3 regions of the Proteus penneri genome follow, and region 1 is predicted to be linked to each of the others. Evidence: riboswitches for the same ligand, from Rfam matches in the RefSeq annotation. Region 1 holds a riboswitch; each other region holds the start of a gene.
What was found. Region 1 has a riboswitch for thiamine pyrophosphate ahead of thiB (thiamine ABC transporter substrate binding subunit). Riboswitches for the same ligand answer to the same signal wherever they lie in the genome.
Positions count from the first base shown of each region.

Region 2: it holds a riboswitch for thiamine pyrophosphate, as region 1 does, so the genes downstream of both, thiC (phosphomethylpyrimidine synthase ThiC) here and thiB (thiamine ABC transporter substrate binding subunit) in region 1, are expected to answer to the same signal.
Region 3: it holds a riboswitch for thiamine pyrophosphate, as region 1 does, so the genes downstream of both, thiD (bifunctional hydroxymethylpyrimidine kinase/phosphomethylpyrimidine kinase) here and thiB (thiamine ABC transporter substrate binding subunit) in region 1, are expected to answer to the same signal.

Region 1 is NZ_CP059690.1:2,671,682-2,675,279, reverse strand. It holds gene thiP (thiamine/thiamine pyrophosphate ABC transporter permease ThiP) at 1-1,283, opposite strand, end outside; gene thiB (thiamine ABC transporter substrate binding subunit) at 1,283-2,296, opposite strand; TPP riboswitch at 2,361-2,452, opposite strand; gene rppH (RNA pyrophosphohydrolase) at 2,565-3,095, shown strand; gene ptsP (phosphoenolpyruvate--protein phosphotransferase) at 3,104-3,598, shown strand, end outside.
Region 2 is NZ_CP059690.1:3,147,933-3,151,530, reverse strand. It holds gene thiC (phosphomethylpyrimidine synthase ThiC) at 1-1,838, opposite strand, end outside; TPP riboswitch at 1,979-2,101, opposite strand; gene H1225_RS14160 (HAD family hydrolase) at 2,146-2,826, opposite strand; gene nudC (NAD(+) diphosphatase) at 2,974-3,598, shown strand, end outside.
Region 3 is NZ_CP059690.1:1,841,270-1,844,867, reverse strand. It holds gene H1225_RS08415 (hypothetical protein) at 590-1,234, opposite strand; TPP riboswitch at 1,551-1,639, shown strand; gene thiD (bifunctional hydroxymethylpyrimidine kinase/phosphomethylpyrimidine kinase) at 1,691-2,488, shown strand; gene fbaB (class I fructose-bisphosphate aldolase) at 2,540-3,589, opposite strand.

The DNA.
Region 1 (3,598 bases):
CCATAACGTGAAGCAATATCATTCATTGGATTTTCGAGCACTTTTAAAGCATAAGGAATGGCAATTAAAGCGTTGGTCAAAATCACTAAAATATAAGGTGATTCAGGTAATCCAATCGTATTGTTTAATAACAAAAAAAAGCCTGTTGCTAACACAATACCCGGCATCGCTAGAATGATCAAACCACTCATTTCCATAGCCTGCCCCGCTTTTTTAAAGTGGCGTAGGCGAAGTTCTCGGCTACTCCATAGCAACATCATCGTTAATACAACGCAAACAATACCCGCACCAACAGCAATAATCAGTGAGGTTGTAAAAGCTTGCCAAAGTACAGGTTGTTGTATGACACGTAGAAATTGGCTATTAAGACCATCAGTGAGTACGGCCAAAATGGGGGGCACTAAAAAGAGGAGTGCAAGTGTGATAATGAGACCATCTGCTATTTTACTAAAGATAGGATCATCGGGATCGCGCCAATGCTGTTTTTGGCTATCTCCAATAAAGAGTGTACCTTTGAGTTTTTGGCTGATAAGTACTAAGCCTAAACAGCAAAAGAGCTGGATTAGTGCTAAAAGTGCAGCACGATGTAAATCGTAGTCATAACTTAATGCTTGATAAATTGCTAGCTCAACGGTTGTTGCCGCAGGGCCTCCACCTAACGCCAGTACAGTAGCAAAGCTGGCAAAACAGAGCATAAAAATCAGTGACGCTGTGGGAAGTATTTGTCGCCATAAATAAGGAAATTCCAGAAAGCGAAAACGCTGCCAACCATTCATGCCTAATTGTGAGGCTAACTGGCGTTGTTCTGGCGAGATACTTTCGAGAGCTTGTAACAGCATTCGGGTTGCTAATGGCATATTGAAAAAAATGTGTGCTAATAAAATGCCTTGTAAGCCATAAGGGGTAAATTGGTAATTAATCCCCAACCATTCACAGATTTGAGCAATCCAACCGACTCGTCCATAAACCGTTAAAATACCAAAAAGTGCCACTAAAACGGGTAACACAAGGCTCATGGCACATAAACGTAAGAAAAGTGTTCTACCTTTAAATTGGCGTCGATAAAGTGCTTTAGCGAGCCAAATGGCAGGTAATATTGAAAATAAGGCAGATAAAAAGGCTTGCCAGAAAGTAAAGCGCACGACATGCCATAAATAGTCATCAGCAAAAATAGAGGATAATTCGCCACTTGGCGCATTAATCCATAATGCACCAAATGACAATAATGCCACAATAAGCAGTAAACCCGAGGCACATAGCCCCGGGATAAGCCATCTTCCCATTAGCGACTCACCGCAGATTGCCAATTACGCGTCCACGTTTGGCGCTCTTTGGCGACAATATCTGCATCGAATTGCAATGATTTTTCGGGTTTAGGCATCACGGAATAGACATCCGGTAATGGCATATCTATAACAGGATACATCCAATTGGTTGTAGGTATCGTTTCTTGGAACGTCGGGGTGAGCATAAATTGCATAAATTGCTGCGCTAATTCAGGTTGTTTACTTGATTTGAGTTTTGCAGCAACTTCGACTTGCAAGTAATGCCCTTCATCAAAAATCGCAGCAGCATAGTTATCTTTTTTATCCGCTAAAATATGATAACCGGGGGATGATGTGTAGCTAAGCACAAAATCACCTTCACCTTTTAAGAATAAGCCGTAAGACTCACTCCAACCTTTAGTGACTGTCAGCGTTTTCTCTGACAATTTTTTCCATTCAGTAGCCGTGTTTTCAGGATAAAGTGACTGCATCCATAGCATTAAACCTAAACCCGGTGTGCTGGTGCGAGGATCTTGATACAAAATCTTCCACTTTTCTTTGCTATTTAACAGTTCAGCCATGCTTTTGGGTGGATTCTGGACACGGTTTTTATCATAAATAAAAGCAAAGTAACCGTAGTCATAAGGCACAAAGGTATCGTCAGTCCATTTTTCAGGTAAGGCGAGTTTGGATGTATCGATATTGCTTGGTGCGAAAAGTCCAGTTTCTTTTGCTGCATGGATCAGATTGTTATCTAACCCTAAAATAATATCAGCTTTGCTTTTATCACCTTCCATGCGTAAGCGATTAAGGAGTGATACACCATCAGACAGAGCAACCAGTTTTAGCTCACAATCACATTGTTGTTCAAACGCTTTTTTTATTGCAGGCCCAGGGCCCCAATCTGCGGTAAATGAATCATAAGTGTAAACAGTGAGTGTGGGCTTTTGTGCTAAGGCTTGAGTTGAAAAAGTGCCCATAATGCCCAGTGCGCCCAGAAAGAAAGTAAAGCGAAGTGATTTATTTAACACGTTTAGTTCCTCAGTAAAAGTCAGGTAGGATCTGAGGAGTAAGGATAGCAAACCAATGAATATTGCAACATCCTGACTCAAATCCCTACGCCAGTATTAGCTGGATCAGGTTCCACGAGTTTTTCTCAGCCTAAAAAGGCACCCCGTTGAGACTTTCCCATTGTAGATAAATACACGCGCCATGCAAAGTCTGTTGATAGAGGTTTACCGTTTGTGGGTAGTATGAAACAATGAGTTATCTTTCAAATTTGGTTATTGAGGTAGTCTAGTGATTGATGATGATGGCTACCGCCCGAATGTAGGGATTGTAATTTGTAATCGGCAAGGGCAAGTGCTTTGGGCTCGTCGCTATGGGCAACATTCATGGCAGTTTCCTCAAGGGGGAATTAATCCTGGAGAATCGCCAGAGCAGGCAATGTACCGAGAGTTGTTCGAAGAAGTTGGGTTAAGTCGCAAGGATGTCAAAATTCTTGCCTCCACACGTAACTGGTTACGTTACAAGTTACCTAAGCGTTTGGTGCGTTGGGACACAAAACCTGTTTGTATTGGACAAAAACAGCGTTGGTTCCTTTTGCAGTTAACAAGTAATGATAAAGACATTAATGTTCAACAAAGCAAAACGCCAGAATTTGATGGCTGGCGTTGGGTGAGTTATTGGTACCCCGTTCGACAAGTCGTCTCTTTTAAACGCGATGTTTATCGACGTGTAATGAAAGAGTTCGCACCAGTAGTCATGCCATTGCAAGAACAAGTGTCTTTACCGCGTCCATCGTATGGATATCGGCGTAAAAGGTATTAGATAACACTATGCTGACACGTTTGCGAGAAATTGTAGAAAAAGTGGCTATGGCAGCTGGGCTTCCAGAAGCGCTTGAACTCTTAGTCAAGGAAACGTGTCAGGCAATGCACACGGATGTGTGTTCTATTTATCTTGCCGATAAACAACGTAGTTGTTTTTATCTTATGGCGACCAAAGGGTTAAAAAAACCTAGAGGGAGAGCGGTTAGTCTTTCATTTAATGAAGGCGTGGTTGGTGAAGTGGGGCGTCTTTCAGAGCTTATCAACCTCGCTGATATTCGCGAACATCCTAGTTTTAAGTACCTTCCTCAAGTTAAAGAAGACGATCTCCGTGCTTTTCTTGGCGTTCCTATTGTCTACCGTCGCCAACTCCTTGGTGTATTAGTTGTTCAGCAAAAAGAGCGTCGCTTATTCAATGAAAGCGAAGAGTCTTTTATGGTGACGCTGGCGACACAGCTCGGGGCTACATTATCGCAAGTACAAACTAAAGGGCTTTTTGGGCAA
Region 2 (3,598 bases), 480 kb from region 1:
TCACGTACTTCTTGCGTTATCTTCATTGAACAGAATTTAGGACCACACATTGAGCAGAAGTGAGCCACTTTACCTGATGCTTGAGGCAAGGTTTCGTCGTGATATTGACGTGCGGTTTCAGGATCAAGCGCTAAATTAAATTGATCTTCCCATCTAAACTCAAATCGCGCTTTTGACATTGCATTATCACGAATTTGAGCGCCAGGATGTCCTTTAGCTAAATCGGCAGCATGAGCAGCGATTTTGTAAGTAATAAGGCCTTGTTTTACATCTTCTTTATTTGGTAAGCCAAGGTGTTCTTTTGGCGTAACATAACAGAGCATTGCACAACCAAACCAGCCAATCATTGCTGCACCAATACCTGATGTGAAGTGATCGTAACCTGGTGCAATATCCGTAGTAAGAGGGCCTAATGTATAAAAGGGTGCTTCATGACAATGCTCTAATTCTTCTGTCATATTGCGGCGGATCATCTGCATTGGAACGTGGCCAGGGCCTTCTATCATGACTTGCACGTCATATTCCCATGCAATTTTTGTTAGTTCACCTAATGTATGTAACTCAGCAAATTGTGCTTCATCGTTTGCATCTTGAATTGAACCGGGTCTTAACCCATCGCCCAGTGAAAGGGAAACATCATAAGCGGTACAAATTTCACAGATTTCACGGAAATGTTCGTAGAGGAAATTTTCTTTGTGATGTGATAAACACCATTTCGCCATTATTGAACCGCCACGAGACACAATACCGGTTAGGCGTTTTGCCGTCATTGGCACATAACGTAACAATACACCTGCATGAATAGTAAAGTAATCAACCCCTTGCTCTGCTTGCTCAAGTAACGTATCGCGGAACATTTCCCAAGTGAGATCTTCAGCAATACCGTTAACTTTTTCGAGTGCTTGATAAATGGGAACTGTGCCGATAGGAACAGGGCTATTGCGAATGATCCACTCACGCGTTTCATGAATGTAACGGCCTGTTGACAGATCCATTACGGTATCTGCACCCCAGCGTGTAGACCAAATTAGCTTTTCAACTTCCTCTTCAATCGAAGACGTTACAGAAGAATTTCCGATATTGGCATTCACTTTCACTAAGAAATTACGCCCAATAATCATCGGTTCTGATTCTGGGTGATTAATATTGGCGGGAATAATGGCTCGACCAGCGGCAACTTCTTGGCGCACAAATTCAGGCGTAATATTGTCAGGGAGATGAGCCCCAAAGCTAAAGCCTGCATGCTGTTGGCGTAAAACTTCGCTACGAATTCTCTCGCGCCCCATATTTTCACGAATCGCAATAAACTCCATTTCAGGTGTGATAATACCTTTTCGAGCATAATGCAATTGCGTCACGCTTTTCCCCTTTAGCGCTTTTTTAGGGCTTGGTTTTAACGGGAAACGCAGATGCTCTAATCCTGCATCAGAAAGACGTTGTTGCGTGAAATCAGAGCTTAAGAGTGAAAGTGCTTCAGTATCGTTACGCTCATCAATCCATGGTTGGCGTATTTTTTTTAAGCCAAGATTAACGTCGAGTTGAGAAGCTGGATCGCCATAAGGGCCAGAAGTGTCATATACGGGAACTGGTTCATTATCTTCAAAAACAGGGTTTTCTTTTGATCCGCCTACCAATGTTTTATCAAGCTGGATCTCACGCATTGGTACTTGAATATCGCTACGAGAGCCTTCAAGGTAAATACGTTTTGAATTTGGGAAACTTACGCCTTGAATGGTGCTAATAAACTCTTGAGCAGCATCACGCTGTTCTTTTCGTGGGCGTTGTTTGTTGTTTGTTGGTGAAATATCTTTAACGGATATAGTTTGATTTTGGGACATAGCATTTCCTAATAAATATCATGCAGGCTAATCGCCTGTCGGGTGAATATTGAGAAAAATGCTTGTCTGGAGGTCGCAGGGAGTATCGACAGATAGGTGTATATGGGAGTGTAAAAATATACGCAATAAAGCTATCAAAAGGTCGAATCACTCTTGTTCCCTTCGCGGGTATTAACCCGATCAGGTTCCGCGGATCCCGAATTAACGGTCTCAGCCTGTGTTTATAATAGCCTTATAAACACTAGGCACTCCGACAAGAAGAACTCCAGTATATGAAAGATTTTGAAAACTACAAGTCTGACATGGGTTATTTATTTAAATTCCAATGTTGCTGTTTCCAGTTTTTCATGTGTGAAATTTGAGCTAACTGTTCATCTGGATTGATAACTGTGACGTTATCAGCTTGATAACACAATGGGAGGTCATTAGCAGAGTCAGTATAGAAATAAATATAAGTATTGTTAATGTTATTGGCTTCTTTCCATTGATTTAGACGCTGCACCTTTCCTTCTCGAAATGTAGGTGTACCTTCAATATATCCAGTGTAATAATTATCTTTAATTTGCATATCAATGCCCATTGAAATATCTGCATTGAGTTGTTTTGCAATAGCGTGAACGAGAAAAGACATTGTTGCTGAAATAATTATAACAGGAATATTTTGCTGTCGATATTGTGTAATTATTGATATTCCTTCTGGGTAAAATAGTGGCTGAACTTTTGTTTCAGTAAAGTCATTAACCCAATGATTTATTTTGTTTATATCATGATGTTTAAAATAAGATAAATGTTGATAAAGATATTGATTTATATCCAATTTTTCAGCGTAATAGTCTGCAATCATCTGCTCATCTAGTTTTAGGAAATGAGGATCAGTGACTATTTTTTTATCCCATAAATAGCGTGTCCATAAACGACTAGAATCACCCGCTAAAAGCGTTTCATCTAAATCAAAAATCGCAATTTTATTTTGGGTTTTATCTATCATGCTAGTATTCCTTTATTATAAATATAATTTATAAAATTCCTTTTTGAATGTTAATAAATTATAGAGAATAATCATAATACATTGAGAGGGTCTAACTAAAGAGAGTATCCTCTATTCTATATCATTATTTTGGATAGAATGGTCGTTATGCATTTATATACATTAACAGGCTCAGAAAAGGGCTGGTGGACAGTCAGTCTTGGTGGGCGAGTGTGGTTGCCTAAAGGTGAACTTCCGTTTGGTTTAGCTAAAGATTGGGATCTCATTGGTCAGCACGCTAAAATTGTGGGTGAATGGCAAGGTGAAACAGTTTGGCTTATTCATGGAAAAATGGATAACGATATGTGTTCACCAAGGCTTATCGCCTCACAAGATGAAAACTTATTTAAATTAGTCGGCCGTGGTGTCCAACTGGCTGAGTTTTATCGTTCTCACCGTTTTTGTGGTTATTGTGGTTCTAAAATGCGCCATAGCGAGAGTGAATGGGCGTGTTTATGCGATAACTGTCATGAACGTTATTATCCACAAATTGCCCCTTGTATTATTGTGGGTATTCGTCATGAAGATAAAATTTTACTCGCACATCATGTTAGGCATAAACATTCCCCGCTTTATACTGTGCTCGCTGGTTTTGTTGAGGTTGGTGAAACCTTAGAAGAGGCCGTCGCTCGTGAAGTATTTGAAGAAAGTAATATTCGTATTCGTAATATTCGCTATGTATCTTCTCAGCCTTGGCCGTTCCCTCATTCTTTAATGATGGGCTTTTTAGCTG
Region 3 (3,598 bases), 830 kb from region 1:
GGCATAAACAGTGATTCTGGTGATGACAAATAAACATTACTAATAGTGTTATTTAATCGACAAGTATTTAAGATAAGAGGTATCTGAAACTTTACTTCTTAAATAAAATCTTAAGGGGGTAGAATCGGTTAAGAATAAAACAATAGGCTTATTGTACTTATGAACGTAATTTTGTCTGATATTAAATAATGTTATTTTTTTATGATAAAATATTGTTTCTAATGAAAATTAAATTTTATTAGATTTTAAATAAATAGCTGATAAATAAGCCTTGTAAGATTTAATTTAGGTTTGGTTACTTTCAACAGAAAAAAACACTAAATATTTATTCTTATGACTCAATTAACATATTGAAATAAAATTAATATTAACAACATTAGCTTAGAAAAAGAGATTAATTTCCAGCTGAATAATAAAGTAACAAATAAGAAGAGTTAAATAAAAAAAAGAAAAGTTCTGTGTTGGTTTATAAATTGTTTAAGTTACGTGGGTTTTATTTAGTGAAGTGTCGGTTTTTTGTGCAGATTATCCTAAATTAAAAACGTGTGAATAATGTTTATTCACACGTTTTCAGGAAATAGATTACTTATTATTGAGATAATTTTTCTTTGCTAATTACAAGGAGCCGATGAGTATGAGTATCTCGATCTTTCCCCCAGCAGAAAGCATCCCAGTTTTCATAAAGATCATCCGTATCTTTCACAACGGTTAGAGGGCGGTTTTCTTCTGTTCCATCTGAAATATAAACATTAAGGTGAACAGTAAAAGCCCAATCAATCATTGTTTCCCAAAAACGCTTACCTGCACCTGTTTGTTCTTCATCAGAAACAACAATACTGTATGTTTTAAGTAAATAGCTGAAGAAGTATCTAGGGAGATATCTTGTCGCAATATCATGTTCTTCAGAAACAGTTCGCCACACTTTAACTTGAGTACATGTTGTTTTGCTAAATATAATATCTTTGCGAAAAATAAGCTCTACAAGATAAACTGTTTCAGGTGCATTGGTAGTTGAAATTAAACGATATTGATTTCGTTTTAAAGACTTAACAAAACGATACCCATTGGGGATGCTATATTCTGGTAATACAAAGTCTTCAACACCTTTTTCAAGGAATTCTTTTGTATGATCAATATTTCTAGAGTGAATTTTCAATTTTACATTAAAGTCTGCATCAGGAATAAGATAAGGCATTGATTGTCCATTATTCTGTTGCGATGGTTCATTTTTCATTTAGCCCCTCCGCATTGTGTGATTGTCCAGAAATGCATTATAAATACCTCATTTAGCAGATAATATATCTATTGTCGTTAAAACGAGCAAAATAATTTATTTTATTCTTCTTATTTAAAGATAGCTAAAATATATTCCTTAAATTGATGTTTCGCGCAATATAAGCCATCGGCTTAGTATTTATTATATACAACCTTCACTGATTTATCTTACTGAATAACAAATCTCAAAAATAGAAAGTTAGTCAATAGAGGTCTGTTATCAAGCTAGCATCTTTATCTTGAGCATGCGATACTTCTTATCGCCTGAATTTACAGGCTTTGGCTCGGGGCGCCTTATGGCTGAGATGAACCCGTATAACCTGATCTGGATAATGCCAGCGTAGGGAAGTCAAGGTAACTCTGCTGATTAACAGAGCCCGACTTTTCTGTAACTGGTGAAAGGAGGAGTTAATCAGTGAGATTCAATGCATTGTCTATCGCAGGCACCGATCCTAGTGGTGGTGCAGGTATTCAGGCTGATCTGAAAACATTTTCCGCACTGGGTGTTTATGGTACAACAGTAATGACAGCACTTGTTGCTCAAAATACCTGTGGTGTCCGTAGTGTCTATGATTTATCCCCTGATTTTGTTGCAGCTCAATTAGATGCTGTCTTGTCTGATGTTCGAATTGATAGCGCCAAAATAGGTATGCTCTCTAATGCTTCAATTATTGATGTGGTTTGCGACAAAATTCAGCAATATGCTATTCCTTTTGTTGTTCTTGACACGGTTATGATTGCAAAAAGTGGTGATCCTCTATTACAGCCTGATGCGGTTAATAAAATGGTCAGTCAGCTTTTACCGTTGGTTGATTTGATCACACCTAATTTACCTGAAGCAGCTGCCTTGCTAGGTTGTGAAGTTGCTCAAGATGAAATAACAATGAAGCAACAAGGTTATGCATTACTAAAGCAAGGATGCAAAGCCGTGTTAATGAAAGGAGGACATTTAACTGAAGATGAAAGTCCCGATTGGTTATTTACTCAAGATGGCGAGTGGCGATTTACCTCAAAACGTGTGAATACGAAAAATACTCATGGTACAGGATGCACACTTTCAGCCGCTTTAGCCGCTATTCGTCCCCAAGTTGTTAATTGGCAGATTTGTGTTGAGCAAGCAAAAGCCTATCTACAACAAGCGTTAGAACATGCAGATAGTTTAGAGGTTGGACAAGGTTTCGGTCCTGTACACCATTTTCATCGCTGGTGGTAATACTAAAAAGCCCCTATAAAAGGGGCTTTAACTGATCGTAAAATCAGATAATTAAGCAATAGTGACAGATTTATTTAGATAAACATCTTGTACGGCATTAATTAGAGCCACGCCATCTTTCATTGATTTTTTGAACGCTTTACGCCCTAAGATCAAGCCCATACCACCCGCTCGTTTATTAATAACGGCGGTACGAACAGCATCTTCAAGATCATTATTACCTGAAGCACCACCAGAGTTAATTAATCCCGCACGTCCCATATAGCAGTTTGCTAATTGGTAACGAACTAAATCAATTGGGTTTTCAGTAGTGAGTTTGGTGTAAACACGCTCATCAGTATGACCAAAACCAATTGCTTTAAAGCCACCGTTATTTTCAGCCATTTTTTGTTTAACAATATCAGCACCAATTGTTGCGGCTAAATGGTTTGCTTGACCGGTTAAATCTGCACTTGCATGGTAATCTACGCCATCTTTTTTAAAGGCTGGGTTGCGTAAATAAGCCCATAATACAGTGACCATCCCCAATTCATGTGCACGCTCAAAGGCCATTGAAATTTCTTCTATTTGGCGACGGCTTTCTTGTGAACCAAAGTAGATGGTTGCACCCACTGCAACAGCACCCATTTCAAAGGCTTGTTCTACACTGGCGTACAGTGTTTGGTCATATTGCGCTGGGTAGCTTAGGGTTTCATTGTGGTTTAATTTCACAAGAAAAGGGATTTTGTGTGCATAGCGACGAGAAACAGAAGCAAGAACACCATAAGTAGAGGCAACACAGTTACAACCCGCTTCAATAGCTAACTCAACAATATTTTTCGGATCAAAATAGAGTGGGTTTGCGGCAAAAGAGGCTGCAGCAGAATGTTCAACCCCTTGGTCAACAGGTAGAATGGACAGATAACCCGTTCCCGCTAAACGCCCGTGATTAAACAGGGTTTGCATTGAACGTAACACGCTATTAGGGCGATTGTTATCAATCATAACGCGATCAACAAAGTCAGAACCTGGCAGGTAGAGATTTTCGCTCGGGATGGTTTGGCAACGATGTTCCAATAATGATTTCGCATCAGCACCTAACAAACTTACTATATCAGTCATTACATACTC